Regions from separate parts of the Flavonifractor sp. genome, predicted to be linked through region 4. Evidence: riboswitches for the same ligand, from Rfam matches in the RefSeq annotation. Region 4 holds a riboswitch; each other region holds the start of a gene.
The links. Region 4 has a riboswitch for cobalamin ahead of QZ378_RS09465 (energy-coupling factor ABC transporter permease). Riboswitches for the same ligand answer to the same signal wherever they lie in the genome.
Positions count from the first base shown of each region.

Region 1: another riboswitch for cobalamin. It lies ahead of cbiD (cobalt-precorrin-5B (C(1))-methyltransferase CbiD); the one in region 4 lies ahead of QZ378_RS09465 (energy-coupling factor ABC transporter permease).
Region 2: another riboswitch for cobalamin. It lies ahead of QZ378_RS05145 (ABC transporter substrate-binding protein); the one in region 4 lies ahead of QZ378_RS09465 (energy-coupling factor ABC transporter permease).
Region 3: another riboswitch for cobalamin. It lies ahead of QZ378_RS02675 (AAA family ATPase); the one in region 4 lies ahead of QZ378_RS09465 (energy-coupling factor ABC transporter permease).

Region 1 covers NZ_JAHZDL010000087.1:3,903-8,107, reverse strand. Annotated here, with positions in the region: gene cobM (precorrin-4 C(11)-methyltransferase) at 1-638, opposite strand, end outside; gene cbiD (cobalt-precorrin-5B (C(1))-methyltransferase CbiD) at 687-1,850, opposite strand; cobalamin riboswitch at 1,963-2,149, opposite strand; gene QZ378_RS10645 (hypothetical protein) at 2,193-2,597, opposite strand; gene QZ378_RS10640 (TetR/AcrR family transcriptional regulator) at 2,660-3,217, opposite strand; gene metK (methionine adenosyltransferase) at 3,347-4,205, opposite strand, start outside.
Region 2 covers NZ_JAHZDL010000024.1:21,184-25,388, forward strand. Annotated here, with positions in the region: gene QZ378_RS05135 (hypothetical protein) at 1-1,152, shown strand, start outside; gene QZ378_RS05140 (MerR family transcriptional regulator) at 1,288-1,725, opposite strand; cobalamin riboswitch at 2,156-2,350, shown strand; gene QZ378_RS05145 (ABC transporter substrate-binding protein) at 2,483-3,520, shown strand; gene QZ378_RS05150 (iron ABC transporter permease) at 3,527-4,205, shown strand, end outside.
Region 3 covers NZ_JAHZDL010000010.1:14,902-19,106, reverse strand. Annotated here, with positions in the region: gene QZ378_RS02680 (ABC transporter ATP-binding protein) at 1-1,463, shown strand, start outside; cobalamin riboswitch at 2,253-2,446, shown strand; gene QZ378_RS02675 (AAA family ATPase) at 2,410-3,615, shown strand; gene QZ378_RS02670 (VWA domain-containing protein) at 3,608-4,205, shown strand, end outside.
Region 4 covers NZ_JAHZDL010000068.1:6,707-10,911, reverse strand. Annotated here, with positions in the region: gene QZ378_RS09480 (cobyric acid synthase) at 1-219, shown strand, start outside; gene QZ378_RS09475 (precorrin-8X methylmutase) at 223-870, shown strand; gene QZ378_RS09470 (sirohydrochlorin cobaltochelatase) at 950-1,747, shown strand; cobalamin riboswitch at 1,725-1,905, shown strand; partial or broken gene QZ378_RS09465 (energy-coupling factor ABC transporter permease) at 1,938-2,656, shown strand; gene QZ378_RS09460 (energy-coupling factor ABC transporter substrate-binding protein) at 2,670-2,960, shown strand; gene cbiQ (cobalt ECF transporter T component CbiQ) at 2,960-3,739, shown strand; gene QZ378_RS09450 (ATP-binding cassette domain-containing protein) at 3,736-4,205, shown strand, end outside.

The DNA.
Region 1 (4,205 bases), on a different contig from region 4:
TCCCTGGCGGTCTTTGCCAGGGTGGACACGGTGCAGCGGAACACCTTCTCCTCCGGCCAGGTGGCCTTGTAGACGATGGCCGCCGGGGTGTCGGGAGAATAGCCCCCCGCCGTCAGCTCCTCCTCCACCTGCTCCAGCAGGCCGGTGGACAGGAACAGCACCATGGTGCAGCCGTGGGAGGCCAGCTTGCGCAGCCCCTCCCCCTCGGGCACCGGCGTCCGCCCCGCCATGCGGGTGATGATCACGGACTGTGATACCTCCGGCAGGGTATACTCGGCGTTGAGGGCCGCCGCCGCCCCGGAGAAGGAGGACACGCCGGGGGTCACGTCGTAGGCGATGCCCAGCTTGTCCAGCTCGTCCATCTGCTCCCGGATGGCCCCGTAGAGGGAGGGGTCGCCGGTGTGGAGGCGGACGGTGACGCCGCCCTTCTCCTCGGTGGCCTTCATCACTTCGATGACCTGCTCCAGGGTCATGGAGGCGCTGTTATAGACCTGGCAGCCCTCCTTCTTGTAGTCCAGCAGGGCGGGGTTCACCAGGGATCCGGCGTAGATGATCACGTCGGCCTCCCCCAGCAGTCTGGCACCCCGCACCGTGATCAGATCCGCCCCGCCGGGGCCCGCGCCGATAAAATGTACCATAATATAAACCTCCTGAGCGCGTAGACAAGTTGTGTGTAGGGGCGGATATCATCCGCCCGCCGTTTCGCCATCCGGGGCTGCCCGGTGGAGGGCCAGCAGCCGCTCCGCCCCCGGGGTCTTTCCCAAAATGCCGTACTGGTTGGAGAAGAAGAAGGCCTCGATGGTCAGCCCCTCCCCCGCCCGGCGCTTCAACTGTCCGTCCAGGGCCTCCCCGATGGAGGCCATCACCGGCCCCAGCAGGCCGGCCTGTTTCAGCAGCTCCACCCCCGCGTCGGTGGTGGGGCTGTCAAAGAGGGCACGCAGCAGTGCTCCGTCCGCCCCGGCCAGGGCGGCGTGGGCGGTGAGCGTCTCCCGCCGGGCGTCGGCGGTCTTGGAGTGGGTGTTCATGCACCCGGCCGCCGCCTTGATCAGCTTGCCCAGGTGCCCCACCACCAGCACGGAGCGGAACCCCGCCCCGGCGGCGTGGTCGATGGCCGCCCCCAGGTAGTTGCTGCACATGCACCAGCGGTCCAGGTTCAGGCCCAGCACCTCTCTGGCAAAGCTCTCCCCGTAGTTGCCGGGGGTGAGGAGCAGATCCTCCGTCCCCGCCGCCCGCCGCTGGTCCATCTCCAGGTAGAGGGAGTCGAGCAGGGCCGCCTCGCTCATGGGCTTCACAATCCCGCTGGTGCCCAGGATGGAGATGCCCCCCACGATGCCCAGCCGGGGGTTGAAGGTGCGCTTTGCCAGGGCCTCCCCCTCCGGCACGGAGATCACCGCCCGCAGGCCGCCGGTGTACCCGGCCTTGGCCATAACAGCCTCCATCTGCTCCCCGATCATCCGCCGGGGGGTGGAGTTGATGGCCGCCGCCCCCACCGGCTGATCCAGGCCGGGCAGGGTCACCCGGCCCACCCCTTCGCCGCCGTCGATGACAATGCCGGGGGTGTCCGTCCGCTCCACCCGGGCGAAGATCAGCGCCCCGTCGGTGACGTCCGGGTCGTCGCCGCCGTCCTTGCGCACCGCGCAGGCGGCCCAGCCCTCCCCGGCGGCGTGCCGGAGCAGTTCGGCCTCCACCGCCACCCCCGCCGGGGTGGCAATGCGTACGGCGGGCAGGGTTTCGCCGGTGAGCAGCCGGGCCGCGGCCCCGGCGGCGGCCGCCGCGGCGCAGGTACCGGTGGTGTAGCCGCAGCGCAGCTTCTGCCGCCCCACCGGGATATACAGCTCCAGCTTTGCCACACAGACACCTCCTGACAACAAAAAAGATCCTCCTCGGCTGACGAGGAGAATCCTTGCATCCCTTTTGCATCCCTGCTGTCGGGGTCTGCCGCACCTCTCCACCTCAGAGCTACGCCGGTTCGCACACCACAGCAGGTCTCCTGGCTTGCGTTTCCTCCTCCGGCGCGCCTTCTCGGTTCCCTGGGAACCAATGGCCTGTGCGCCTTTGTCCACGCTTACAGTAGAGGTAAGACTGCGCCGGATTTTCACCGGCTTCCCGATGCGCGGCTCCGCCGCGCACTGCGGGTGCATTGAATTCCCTGTTATTATAGCAGGATGCGGGGCAAAAGTAAAGGCGGGGTTTCAAAATTCCCTGCGGGGGGCCGCCAGCAGGAAGCGGATGCCCGCCGTCAGCAGGGAGGCGCCCAGGCCGGTGTAAAACACGGCGATAAAGCCCTCCGGCGCCAGGCCGCTGGCCCGCAGGCCGATGCCCAGCGTCATCATCAGGGCCATGATCAGGAAGGATTTCCGGTCAAAAAAGCGCCAGAACCACTGGCGCACGGCGCCGTAGCCGCGGATGCGCACCGTGTGCCGCCGCACCAGCGGGCCGAACACCCTCCCCTGAAAAAGGACGAAGACCAGCACGGAGAGGGCGATGCTCCACACTGCGGCGTGGCCGGGGTAGGCCAGCAGCCCGATGCGCAGGATGTTGACCCCCGCCGCCCCCCACACCAGTCCGGCCAGCAGGAGCAGCGTCTCTTTTTTCACCAAATCGGGTTCCCCCTTGTCTCAGATCTCATGTTCCGCGCCGCGGCGGGCGCGGGGACTCTTCAGCGGTAGAGCAGCCGCCGGAGCACCTGCTCCAGCCCGCCGCAGCTGTCCGCCCCCCGGCTCAGCTGTCCCAGCAGGCTGTCCAGCACAAAGGCGGCCAGCTGCTCCCGGGTGAAACAATCGTCAAAGGCGGCGGGCGATACGGCCCGATCCGCCTCCAGCGCCCGCAGCAGCATCCGGCGGAGCTGCCCCAGGGTCTCCTCCATGGCCTGGCGGCCGCCGGCCCGCCCCTCCGGCAGGAAGCCGGCGGCGTGTCCCCGGAAAAAGCCGGGGTACTCCCCCGCCCCGGTTCGGATGCGGTGGAACAGCCCGTGGACGCAGGAGACGAAATCCTCCGGCGGTTCCGCCTCCGGCGCGGACAGAATCTGCCCCCAGATCTCCTCCACCGTGGCGGCCATCAGCTCCGCCTTGCCGGAGAAGTAGTTGTAGACCGAGCCCACGGAGACCTCGGCCTCCTCCGCCACCGCCCGGATGCTCAGGCCGTCCAGCCCCTGCCGCCGGGCCACGGCCCGGCTGGCGGCCAGCAGGGCCTGCCGGGAGGTAACTGCCGTATTCACGCGCCTCGCCCCCATTCTGAACAAAGTTCATTTTAGCAGATCCTGCCCTTCTGTCAACCGGAAATACGCAGAAATCCCCGGCGCGGGCACTGCCCGCGCCAGGGATTTTTCCAGGCTGCCGGTTTTCTCTTACAGATAGCTCTTCAGCTTCTCCACCATGTCGGTGTGCTCCCAGGGCAGGTCGATGTCGGTGCGGCCGAAGTGGCCGTAGGCGGCGGTCTGCTCGTAGATGGGGCGGCGGAGATCCAGGTGCTCGATGATCTTGGCGGGGCGCAGGTCGAAGTTCTCATTGACGATGGCGGAGAGCTTCTCCTCGTCCAGCACGCCGGTGCCGTAGGTGTCCACCAGCACGGAGACGGGGTGGGCCACGCCGATGGCGTAGGCCAGCTCGATCTGGCACTTGCGGCACAGGCCGGCGGCCACCAGGTTCTTGGCCACGTAGCGGGCCATGTAGGCGGCGGAGCGGTCCACCTTGGTGGGATCCTTGCCGGAGAAGCAGCCGCCGCCGTGGGCCGCGGAGCCGCCGTAGGTGTCCACGATGATCTTACGGCCGGTCAGACCGGTGTCGCCCACGGGGCCGCCCACCACGAAGCGGCCGGTGGGGTTGACGTAGAACTTGGTGTCCTTGGTGATGTACTGGGCGGGGATGATGGGCTTGATGATCTCCTCCACCACGGCCTCCCGCAGATCCTTCAGGGCGATGTCGGGGTCGTGCTGGGTGGACACCACGATGGCGGGGCAGGAGAGAACCTGGCCGTCGTCGCCGTACTCCACGGTGACCTGGCTCTTGCCGTCGGGGCGCAGCCACTTGAGCTGGCCGGACTTGCGCACGTCGGCCAGGCGGCGGGACAGCTTGTGGGCCATGGAGATGGGGGCGGGCATCAGCTCGGGGGTCTCGTCGCAGGCGTAGCCGAACATCATGCCCTGGTCGCCGGCGCCGATGCGGTCGGCCTCGTCGGTGCCGCCCTGCTGGAGCTCATAGGACTCG
Region 2 (4,205 bases), on a different contig from region 4:
GGCCTGGTGCGGAGCTTCTGCCTGTGGCGGGGGATCCGGGCGGTGCGCCGGTGTGCCGGGCAGGAGGACAGGGCCGGGGCGGCGGCGGCCCTGCTGGCGTTCCAGTGCGCCCTGGTGGCCCTGGGCCTGCTGGGCGGGGGGAATCTCCAGCTCCAGGGGCTGTTCTTCGTGGCGGTTTTTCTGGGGCTCTACATCTGCATCATGCGCAGCCTGGCGAAGCTGCCCGCCCTGCTGGACGGGGCGGGCTACGTGGTGCGGGCCGCCGGGGCGCGCCTGTCCGAGCGGGTCGTGTGGATCGCCTGGGCGGTTCTCCTGACGGCGGGCATCCTGCTGGCGGGGACGGTGTTCTGCCGCTACCCCATGGAGTGGAGCCCGGTGGAGGCCGGAGAACAGCGGGAGCTGGAGGAGATCCGGGACAGCTTGCTGGCGCTGGGGATGCCGGAGCAGGTGGCGGAGGATCTGGCGCCCGGGGATCTGGCCCTGCTGGAGGGGGCCCTCAGCGTGACCGTCGAGGTACGCGAGGAGCCCTTCAACGACGGGCGGGAGGAGCGCAGCGTCTCAGGGAGAACCATCCACGTCCAAACCGTCTACGACGTGCGGGAGCTGCGCCTGAGCGACATCGCCGTGGAGCTGCCGGGCGGGCGCTGGCGCATCATCCACCACTTCCTCTGGCAGGCGGAGCCCGGGCTGCGGACCACCGAGTGCATCAGCCTGTGGCCCACCACCCGGGACGGCTTCGACGGCTGGCGGCAGGAGGGGGAGGTGACCGGCCGGCTGCTCTTCGACTGGCAGGGAACCACCTATGAAGGGGACTACTACAGCATCTCCACGGAGCCGTACACCACCAACTCTTTCTTCTGGGGGGAGAGCCAGAGCACCGACCCCACCGCCGTCTTCTCCCTGCCGCGGCGGGGGGAGCGCTGCCGGGGCTATCTGACCTACGGCGTGGAGACGGTGGAGGAGGGGTGGCTCCTGGACTCCTGGAGCAACTACACCCACCAGGTCAAATGGCTGAACTACCCCGCCATGACCGCCCAGGAGTACGACAGATCCGGGATCTGGAACGGCTTCGGCGCCTTCCACACCGCCCAGACCGCCATCCAGTTCTACCCGGCATCCGAGACGGAGAAGGGGAGCTATCAGACTCGGTGACCGGAAGACGGCCGCCAATCGGACAGCAGGGGCACTCCCGCTGCTGCGGGAGTGCCCCTGCTGGAGTCTCTGCAATTCATCCAATGACAGACGGCGCTGTGTGCGGGCGCGCCCAGCCGCCCAGCCCTTCCGGGCTCACGACCGCGCATCGTCATAGAGCTTCTGAATCTCCGCCGGCAGGTGATCCGGCATCATCCGGGTGACCCGCTCCTCGCTGCCGTCCTGAAGGGCCTGCTCATAATACCAGCATTTGAAGCGGATCATGGACAGGGTCTTTTCCATTTGGCGCAGCTGCTGCTCCACCACCCGGCGCTGGCGCTCAAACAGCTCCCTGCGCTTTCCATAGGTTCCGCTGCCCTCGCAGCACCACTGCATGAACTGCCGGATGTCCTTGATCTCCAGCCCGGATTTTTTCAGGCAGTCGATGACCCGCAGGGCCTCCAGCTCCGCGTCGCCGAAGCGTCGGATGCCGGATGCCCGTTCCAGCCCGGGGAAGAGCCCCTCCTTGTCGTAATACCGAAGGGTGGAGACGGGGATATGAAACATCTCAGAGACCTGTCCGATTGTATACATCTTTTAAGCTCCTGAAAAAGTCTTGACCTGAAGTCAGATTTAGATCTTGTGAACCATTCTATCAGAGAACCGGCGGTCTGTCAAACCGGCGTTGCGGAGCGCCTTCTCTCAGAATGAAATCGAGCGGGGAAGCGCGAGGTTAAAGCCGGCAGAACCTTCTCCCGCCCAAGCATGGGACAGCAGATGCTGGTGATAAAGGGGAGAATCCTGCTCCCAGGATGGCGACGGCAGCCGACTCCCAACTGACCTTGTCTATCTGGCCGCAGGACATCTTCGACCGGCCAAAGGTGGAATCCTGCCTGATGAGATTTTTCCGCGCCCCGGTGGAGGAGCAAATGCCCGAGACGGTAGGCACAGCCAGTGGGGAGCCATATGCCGTCCCACCCCATCTCTTGACAAGTGCAGGCGGATGGATTAGAATGAAGCCACAATCAATCAGAACCCACCAAGTGCCCAGCTTCCGCTGGGGTAATAGGGAATCGGGTGCAAATCCCGAGCGATCCGGTCACTGTGAACGGGGAGTGAGCCGCAGCAATGCCATTGCCCCGCCGTCAAGGCGGGGTGAGAAGGCGCGGTAAGCGCAGATCCGTGAGCCAGGAAACCTGCTTGGAACGGGTGGATAGGTATCTTCCGCAGAAAGAGACCTGTCCAGCGTTGTCGTATCCAGACAGCCCTGGAAGTCCGCTTTCTCCGGAAAGCGGACTTTTTGTTTTGCTTTCCGGGCGGTGAGATCATATTTTCAGAAGGAGGATTTCCCATGAAACGCAGTATGTTATCCCTTGCGCTGGCCCTGATTCTCTCCCTGGCCGCCTGCTCCGGCGGGACCCCGTCGGAGACCCAGATCCCCGCCGCGGAGACCACCCCCGCCCAGGCGGAAGAGACCACCGGCTCCGACAGCCACTACCTGGTGACCATCACCAGCTACGACTACGCCGGCAACCCGGTGGAGTACACCTATGAGAAGGCCCCGGAGCGGGTACTCTGTGTCTACCAGGGCTGCATCGAGACCATGATCGCCCTGGGGCTGGAGGACCACGTGCTGGCCTCCTACGGCCTGGACAACGAGGTCAAGGACGAGTGGAAGGACGGCTTCGCACAGATGAACTATGACGAGACCGTCTTTGCTCCCGACAAGGAGACCGTCACCCTGCTGGAGCCCGACATGATCTTCTCCTGGGGCTCCTACTTCAGCGACGAGAAGCTGGGCGACGTGTACGAGTGGAACGACAAGGGCGTGGGCACCTACATCAACTCCAACACCGCCCGGGGCGGCTCCCGCACCCTGGAGAATGAGTACACCGACATTCTCAACATCGGCAGGATCTTCGACGTGGAGGAGAAGGCCCAGGCCCTGGTGGACGAGATGCAGGCCCAGGTGGCCCACACCCTGGCCGCCGCCGAGGGCCACGACCCCGTCCGTGTGGCGGTGGTGGAGCCCATCAGCGGCACCATCACCAACTACGGCGCCGACACCCTGGCCGGCGACATGGTCACCGCCCTGGGGGGCGAGCTGGCTAAGCCCGAGGGCAGCGACATGGGCAAGGAGGATCTGGTGGCCTGTGATCCCGACGTGATCTTCGTGGTCTACATGGCCTACTCCGGCGACGATCCCGAGAGCGTCATGACCCAGCAGCTCTCCCTGATCCAGGACGACCCAGCCTTTGCCAGTCTCTCCGCAGTCCAGAGCGGAAACATCCACCTGATCATGCTGGGGGACATGTACGCCAGCGGCCCCCGCACCATCGACGGGCTGCGGACGCTGGCCCAGGGCATGTACCCAGATCTGGAGCTGTAAGCCGCCATGAGAAAGAACGCCCTGTCCGGCCGCGGGCCGGCCTATCTGGCGGTGTGCCTGGTTCTGCTGGCCCTGCTGGTCCTGTCGGTGCTGGCGGCGGTGAGCTTCGGCACCATGACCATCCCCATTGGGGATGTGTACCGGGTCATTCTCCATGAGCTCTTCGGCCTGGGCGATCCGGCGGTGTGGGGCAGCGGCGGCGTCCACGACGTGGTGTGGCTCATCCGCCTGCCCCGGCTGATCCTGGCCATCGGGGTGGGCATGGGCCTGTCGGTGTGCGGCGTGGTCATGCAGGCCATCGTCAAAAATCCCCTGGCCGACCCCTATGTGCTGGGCGTGTCCTCCGGAGCCTACCTGGGGGCCACCCTGGCCATGCTGCTGGGCCTGGGCACCATCCTGGGCGGGAGCGCCATGGGCGTGCTGGGCTGCGCCGGGGCCTTCCTGGTGTCGCTGGCGGTGGTGGGGCTGGCCAACCTGGGCGGCCGGGCCAACGCAGTGAAGCTGCTGCTGGCCGGTTCCGCCCTGAGCGCCGTGTGCTCCGGCTTCTCCAACCTGTTTATCTTCATCCTCAACGACGACCACGCCGCCTCCGCCGTGGTGCAGTGGTCCATGGGAAGCCTGGCCGGGGCCGACTGGCAGAGCAACGGGGTGATCCTCCCCGTGGTGCTGGCGGGCACCCTCTTTT
Region 3 (4,205 bases), on a different contig from region 4:
TCCTCTCCCAGCGGATGGTGGCCCGCATCCGGAGGGAGTGCTTTGCCAAGCTGGGGCGGCTGCCCCTGTCCTACTTTGACCGCCACCCCCATGGGGATACCATGAACCGCCTGGTCAGCGATGCCGACAACGTCAGCACCGTGGCGGCTGAGACGGTGACTCAGCTCCTGTCCAGCCTGCTGATGGTGGCGGGGGCGTTGGCCATCATGGCGGCCCTCAGCCCGCTGCTCACTCTGACGGCCCTGGCAACTGTGCCGGTGATCGCCCTGTGCACCCGCCTGATCTCCCGGCGGAGCAGGACGCTCTACCGCCGGCAGGCCGATGAGCTGGGCCGCCTGAGCGGCCTGGTGCAGGAGTCCCTCTCCAACAGCCGCACGGTGAAGCTCTACCACCAGCAGGAAGAGCTGTTGGCGCGGTTTGACCAGATGAACGGGGCGCTGTGCGCCACATCGGTGAAGGCGCAGATCTGCGCCGGCCTGCTCAGCCCGCTGGTGAACATGGTCAACAACCTGGGCTTTGCCCTGATCGCCTGCGCCGGGGGCGTGCTGGCCCTCCGCGGCGCGGTGAGCGTTGGGCTGGTGGTCAGCTTCCTGGGCTACTCCCGGCAGTTGGGGCGGCCCCTGAACAGCATTGCCGCCCTCTTTTCCAGCATTCAGCAGGCCGTCGCTGGGGCCGAGCGGCTCTTTGAGATTTTGGACGAGCCGGAGCTGCCCCCCGATGTCCCGGGTGCAGTCTCACCCCGGACGGTGCGGGGAGAGGTGTCCTTTGCGGATGTGTCCTTCTCCTATGAGCCGGACAGGCCGGTGCTGGAGCATGTGAGCTTCCGCGTCAGGGCAGGGGAGGTGGCCGCATTTGTGGGGGAGACCGGCGCGGGCAAGACCACCCTGGTCAACCTGCTGATCCGGGCCTATGAGCCGACGGCGGGGGAGATCCGGCTGGACGGCGTGCCCCTCGGTCGGTACAGCCGGGAAGGACTGAGCCGGTGCTTCTCCGTGGTGCTCCAGGAGACCGTCTTTTTCCGCGGCACGGTGCTGGACAATCTGCGCTATGCCCGCCCGGAGGCCACGGAGGCGGAGGTTGTCCATGCGGCAAAACTGGCCCATGCCCACGGTTTCATCCAGCGCCTGCCCCAGGGGTACCAAACCCTCATGTCGGGGGCGGCCGGGGAATTCAGCCAGGGGCAGTACCAGCTTTTGGCCATGGCCCGGGCCCTGGTGAGCCGGGCGCCTATCCTCATCCTGGACGAGGCCACCAGCAGTGTGGATACTACCACGGAGCAGCGGCTCCAGCAGGCCACCCTCCGCCTGCTGGAGGGCCGCACCTGCTTCCTGATCGCCCACCGTCCCTCCACCATCCGCCGGGCCGACCGCATCTTTGTGGTGGGGGAGCGGGGGATCGTGGAGTCCGGCACATATGATGAACTGATGAAAAAGCGAGGAGTTTATTGGAGTGTGCTTCAATGAATCAGTCGTTTTGAATGTAATTTATGACCAGCAGGCCATTGTTCTTTTGACCTTGCGCCTCCGTTGGGGTGTTTTGTCTTATAGTGACGAATTTCTGATAACGTGTTGCTACTTTGACCCATGACTTGACCCAGAACGGGAAAAATCCCAGCGGAGCAGGCAGCATACGACCTCCGGGATTTGGCAGTTTTCTGGAACGAAAAGGGTCGGAAAGCACTTGAAATCAAAGGATTGAACTGCCGGTAGCAGCTCATAACCCGGAGGTCGAAGGTTCAAATCCTTCCCCCGCAACCATAAAAGTACCGTATTCCGTTGGAATGCGGTACTTTTTTTCACTTTTTCGACCACTTGTTTTTTGCGTTTCTAACACTTTTCTAACACAACGTCCTGTGAAATGGTCTGCGGCAGCGGCAATTTGCTGATGTCGAGCCTATATCCTCTGAAATTGATGTTGTCCTAAGGAGTGCTAGATTGCCGTATATCCTCTTATTGAAACTCCCCTCCCACGCGGCTCAACACTGCCCAAATGTACGCGTCATGCACTACGCTGAAAACAGCGCACGTGGCTGCGACAGCTGGCACTCCTGGTCCATAATTTCTACGAGTGAATACACCTGACAACTTCTGGTCAAAAGCGGATTAAGATGTCCGACTGCAAAAGATATTTGATGGACGCCTGTGACAGGCCGAATATGCTGTTCGCCCATTCTCGAGCTGGCGAAATCCATCTAGAAAGAAATTAGCAATTGACAATGAATGAAATGGAGAATACAATCAAGATATCAAAAGTAAAATAGCAAGCGCACAGGTGTGCCCTCTCCTTCGGGAGAGGACAGAAAAGGGAAGCCGGGTGAAACTCCCGCACAGGGCCGCTGCTGTAATTGCGGAGTCCCGCCAAGAATGCCACTGGTAGAGAATACCGGGAAGGCGGCGAGGATGAGGATGCATGAGTCAGAAAACCTGCCTGCTGCGTGCACAGAAATGCTCTTCGGATCTCAGGAGCCAGTGTGCGGCAGAGGAATCCCCTTCCCATAGGCGAGGTGGATTGTTTGCAGGCATATGCCGGGATTGGAGCATGCTCCAATCCCGGCTTTTTATATGTTATGGTACATGCAGTTTGATGGAGAAAGGCGGGTCATGCCCAATGGAACGATATGAATATCCCTTTGCGGCAATCGTAGGACAGGAGAAACTGAAAACCGCGCTGCTACTTAACTTGGTAGATCCCCGCCTCGGCGGTGTGCTTATCCAGGGAGAGAAAGGGACGGCCAAGTCTACAGCGGTACGCGGTTTGGCGGCGCTGATGGATGAGGTGGAAGTAACCGAGGGGTGCCCCTTCCACTGCAGAATAGACGGAGAAATGCTGTGTGATGAATGCCGCACCAAACCGGACAGACATACGGCACGCTATCGAAGACGGGTGGTGGAGCTCCCGGTAAGCGCCACAGAGGATCGGGTAGTGGGTACTCTGGATCTGGAACGGGCGCTGAAAGAAGGGGTGAAGGCATTTGAGCCCGGGCTGCTGGCTCAGGCAAATGGGAACATCCTCTATGTAGACGAGATCAACCTGTTGGAGGACCACATCGTAGATGTGCTGCTGGATTCCGCCGCGATGGGGGTAAATACCGTGGAACGGGAGGGGGTCTCCTACAGCCACCCGGCCCGCTTTATTCTGGTAGGCACCATGAACCCGGAGGAGGGAGATCTTCGCCCCCAGCTGTTGGATCGTTTCGGCCTGATGGTGGAGGTGCACGGCGAGCCGGAAGCGGAGGCCCGCAAGGAGGTCGTCCGCCGGCGGCTGGCCTTTGAGACAGACCCAGCCGCATTCTGTGCGTTCTATGAGCCAGAGCAGGAGAAACTGCGGCGGCGCATCGCGGCGGCGCAGGACCGTCTGTCTCAAGTGGCTCTTCCCGAGGCGCTCTTTGACACGGTGGCGCGTGTCTGCACTGCGCTCCAGGTGGACGGCCACCGCGCGGACATCACCATGCTCAAGACGGCACGGGCCTTGGCCGCCTTGGATGGACGACAGGAGGCAGCCGAGGGAGATCTGCGGCAGGCGGCAGAGCTGGCCCTGCCCCACCGGCTGCGCCGGGCTCCCTTTGAGCAGGGGGGCGGCGCCGAACTTAACTGGGGGGAACTGTTCCATGGATAGAGCCCGATATCCCTTCTCCGCCGTGGTGGGTCAGGAGCGGGCAAAGCAGGCGCTTCTCTGCCTGGCTGTGGAGCCCCGCATCGGGGGCGTACTGCTGTGCGGAGAAAAAGGGACGGCTAAGTCCACCCTGGTGAGGGCCATGGGTGGGTTGGAGGGCGTACACCTGGTGGAGCTCCCTGTGAGCACCACGGAGGACATGCTTTTGGGCGGCGTGGAGCTGGAGACGGCGGTGCGCACTGGCCGGCGGCAATTCCAACCCGGTCTGCTGGCTCGGGCCGACGGGGCAGTGCTGTACGCCGATGAGATCAATCTGCTTCCCGCCGCTCTGAGCGGTGCCCTGCTGGACACCCTGGAGAGCGGGGTGTGCCGGGTGGAGCGGGACGGCATTTCCCATACCTGTCCCGCCCGATTTTCTCTGGTAGGAACCATGAATCCGGAGGAGGGGATCCTTCGGCCTCAACTGCTGGACCGCTTTGGCATCTATGTTGCGGTAATCGGAGAGACAGAGCCGGAGTCCCGGAAAGAGGTGGTCCGCCGCGCTCTGGCTTTTGAGACAGATCCCGTCGGATTTCGCGCCCAATGGGCCAGGC
Region 4 (4,205 bases):
GGCAATGTGTGGGGCTGCTACGTCCACGGCATCTTTGACAAGGCCGGGGTGGCGGAGGCCCTGGTCAACGCCCTGCTGAGGGCCAAGGGGCTGGAGCCCGGCGCGGCGGCGGTGGACTGGCAGGACTACGCCCAGGGGCAGTACGACAAGCTGGCCGGCGGCCTGCGGGAGAGCCTGGACATGGCGCGGATTTACCGCATACTCAACGGGGAGGAATAATCCATGAAGGAAATTCAGTTACAGCGGGTGGCCCCGGCGGACATCGAGGCCCGGAGCATGGAGCTCATCGCCCAGGAGCTGGGCGAGCGTGTGTTCCCGGCAGACCAGCTGCCGGTGGTCAAGCGGGTGATCCACACCACGGCGGACTTTGAGTATGCCGACAATCTGGTGTTCTCCCCCGGCGCGGTGGAAAAGGGGATCGCCGCCATGAAGGCCGGCTGCACCATCGTCACCGACACCCAGATGGCCTTCTCCGGCGTGAATAAGCGGGTGCTGGAGAAGTTCGGCGGAAGGGCCATGTGCTTCATGTCCGACCCGGACGTGGCCGCCGAGGCCAGGGAGCGGGGAGAGACCCGGGCCACCGTGTCCATGGAGCGGGCCGCCGCCCTGGACGGCCCCCTGGTGCTGGCCATCGGCAACGCCCCCACCGCCCTGGTGCGGGCCTGCCAGCTCATGGACGAGGGGAAGATGAAGCCCGCCCTGGTCATCGGCGTGCCGGTGGGGTTTGTCAACGTGGTGGAGAGCAAGGAGCTGCTGCTCACCATGGACGTGCCCCACATTGTGGCCCGGGGCCGCAAGGGCGGCTCCAATGTGGCCGCCGCCATCTGCAACGCCCTGCTCTATCAGGCCAGCAACAACGCGCGGGAGTAGGGGCGGCCACAGGCCGCCCCTGCAAAGGCATCGATCTGCGCCCGATTCTGCACATTTCGTCCCCACAGGAGGAACAACCATGGACAGACAAGCCATCCTGGCGGTGTCCTTCGGCACCAGCCATTTTGACACCCTGGAAAAGACCATCGCCGCCATCGAGGCGGAGCTGGCCGCCGCCTTCCCGGAGCGAACCCTCCGCCGGGCCTTCACCAGCGGGATGATCCTGCGCAAGCTGGAGAAGGAGGGCACCCACATCGACGACGTGCCCCAGGCCCTGGAGCGCCTGGCGGTCGAGGGGTACCACGATGTGGTGGTGCAGCCCACCCACATCCTCAACGGCGACGAGTACGACAAGCTGATGGCCCAGGCCGCCCCCTTTGCCGGGCGGTTTGCCCGGCTGTCCTTCGGAAAGCCCCTGCTGACGGCAGAGGCGGACTACCGGGCGCTGGCCGACGCCCTGCTCTCCGACCTGCCCGCCCCGTCGGAGGACGCCGCCGTGCTCTACATGGGCCACGGCACGGGGCACTACGCCAACGCCGCCTACACCCAGCTGGAGTACCTGCTCCACGACCTGGGCCGGCGGGACATCGTCATCGGCACGGTGGAGGGCTACCCCGGCTTTGACGAGGCCCTGCGGCGGCTGAAGGAGCGGCACGCAGTGCGCCGGGTGGAGCTGCGGCCCCTGATGGTGGTGGCCGGCGACCACGCCAAGAACGATCTGGCCGGGGACGAGCCCGACTCCTGGAAGTCCATGCTGGAGGCGGAGGGCTATCAGGTGTCCTGCGTCCTGCGGGGTTTGGGGGAGAACCCCGGCGTGCGGGCCCTGTTCGCCGCCCACGCCGAAGCGGCGGAAAAACTCCAGGCGGAGGCCTGTTGACATAGTGCTCCGGAAAAGGGAAGTCGGGTGCAAGTCCCGCGCAGTCCCGCTGCCGTGAGAGAGGAGCCGCCGGGCAAATGCCACTGGGGAGACCTGGGAAGGTGCGCGGCGGCAGAGAGGCTCGAGCCGGAAGACCTTGCCGGAGCATACCACACCATCAGCCTACGAGGTATAGGAAAGGATGAAGATCATGACAACACAACGCAACCACCGCCTGCTGCGCACCGCGGCCCTGATGATCGGGCTGCTGGGCCTGCTGCCCATGAGCGCCTCCGCCATGCACATTGCCGAGGGCTATCTGCCCGCTGGTTGGTGCGTGGTTTGGGGGGCCGTGTGCGTGCCCTTTGTGGCGGCGGGCTTCCTGTCCATCAAAAAGAAGGTGGAGATGGCGCCCCGGGCCAAGATCCTCCTGGCCATGTGCGGGCCTTCGCCTTTGTGCTCTCCGCCCTGAAGCTGCCCTCTTTTACCGGTTCCTGCTCCCACCCCACCGGCGTGGGCCTGGGAGCCATCCTGTTCGGGCCCATGACCATGGCGGTGCTGGGGCTGATCGTCCTGCTGTTCCAGGCCCTGCTGCTGGCCCACGGCGGCCTGACCACCCTGGGGGCCAACACCTTCTCCATGGCCATCGCCGGGCCCATCGTGTCCTGGCTGGTGTACAAGCTGCTGCGGAAGGCCAAGGCCCCGGCGCCCGTGGCGGTGTTCGCCGCCGCCGCCCTGGGGGATCTGTTCACCTATGTGGTGACCTCCTTCCAGCTGGGGGTGATCGACGGGGGCATGGCACGGTACCTGATGGTGTTCGCCGTCACCCAGATCCCACTGGCCATCGCCGAGGGACTGCTCACCGTGGTGGTGTTCAACGTGCTGGAGAAGTACAGCAAGACCGAGCTGGAAACGCTGTGCGTGCTGTAAGGAGGGAGAAGCGATGAAGGTCTGGCAGAAAAATCTGATTCTGATCGCCCTGGTGGTGATCATTGCCGCCCTGCCCCTGTGGCTGCTGCCCAACGCCGAGTTCGGCGGCGCCGACGGACAGGCCGAGGAGGTGGTTCAGGAGCTGAATCCCGGCTACCAGCCCTGGTTTGAGCCCATCCTGGAGCCCGCCAGCGGCGAGGTGGAGTCCCTGCTCTTCGCCCTCCAGGCCGCCGTGGGCGCGGGGATCGTGGGCTTTGTCCTGGGCCGCATCACCAAAAAGCCCGGCGGGAAGGACGAGAGCTGATGGGTACCGACCGCTGGGCCTATCAGTCCCGCCTGCGGCGGGTGGATCCGCTGCCCAAGCTGATCCTCTCCCTGACGGCGCTGGTGGTATGCCTGTGCTGCGGCAGCGGGGTGGTGGGCCTGGCCACGGCGGCGGCCATGGGCGTGCTGATCACCGTTTTGGGGGGCCTGCCCCCCAGGGTATACCTCCATTTTCTCAAGATCCCCATGGCTTTCCTGGCGGTGGGCTGCGCCACCATGCTGGTGCGCAGCTACCCCGCGGGAACGCCGGTTCTGGCCGCCCTTCCGGTGGGAGGGCGGCTGTGGGGCTTTGACGGGGCCGCCCTGGCCGCCGCCGCGGCCCTGTTTTTCCGCGCCCTGGGGGCGGTGGGAGCCATGTACTTCCTGGCCCTCAACACCCCGGTCACCGACCTGACCATGTGCCTGGGGCGGCTCCACGTGCCCCGCCTGCTGGTGGAGCTGATGGAGCTCATCTACCGCTTTATCTTCGTGCTCTCCGAGACGGCGGGGAGCATCCGCACCGCCCAGGCCTCCCGCCTGGGCTACCAGGGGCTGCGCCGCTCCCTGTCCTCCCTGGGAACCATGGCCTCCCTGGTGTTCCTGCGGGCCTGGCGGCGGGCCGACCGGATCTACGCCGCCCTGGAGTCCCGGGGCTATGCCGGCAGCCTCACCACCCTGCCGGGGGACTATGCGCCGGGCCGGGGGCTCTACCCCCTGGCTCTGGCGGTGGCGGCTGGGCAGCTGGCAGTCCTGTTTGCGGAGAGGGGGGTGCTGGGATGAATCCAGCCATCGAGACGAGAGAGCTGTGCTACACCTACGAGGACGGCACCGCCGCCCTGGACCATGTGAGTCTGAAGGCGGAGCGGGGGCGGATCACCGGCATTCTGGGGGCCAACGGGGCGGGGAAGTCCACCCTGTTCCTCAACCTGAACGGGGTGCTCACCCCCCAGAGCGGGGAGGTGCTTCTGGACGGCGCGCCGGTGCGCCGGGATCGAAAGGGCCTGGCGGAGCTGCGCCGCCGGGTGGGCATCGTGTTCCAGGATCCCGACGACCAGCTCTTCTCCGCCGACGTGTACCGGGACATCTCCTTCGGGGCGGTGAACCTGGGCCTGCCCGAGGCGGAGGTCCGCCGCCGGGTGGAGGCGGCCATGGAGCGCACCGGGGTGGCCCACCTGCGGGACAAGCCCACCCACGCCCTCTCCTTCGGCCAGAAGAAGCGGGCGGCCATCGCCGGGGTGCTGGTGAT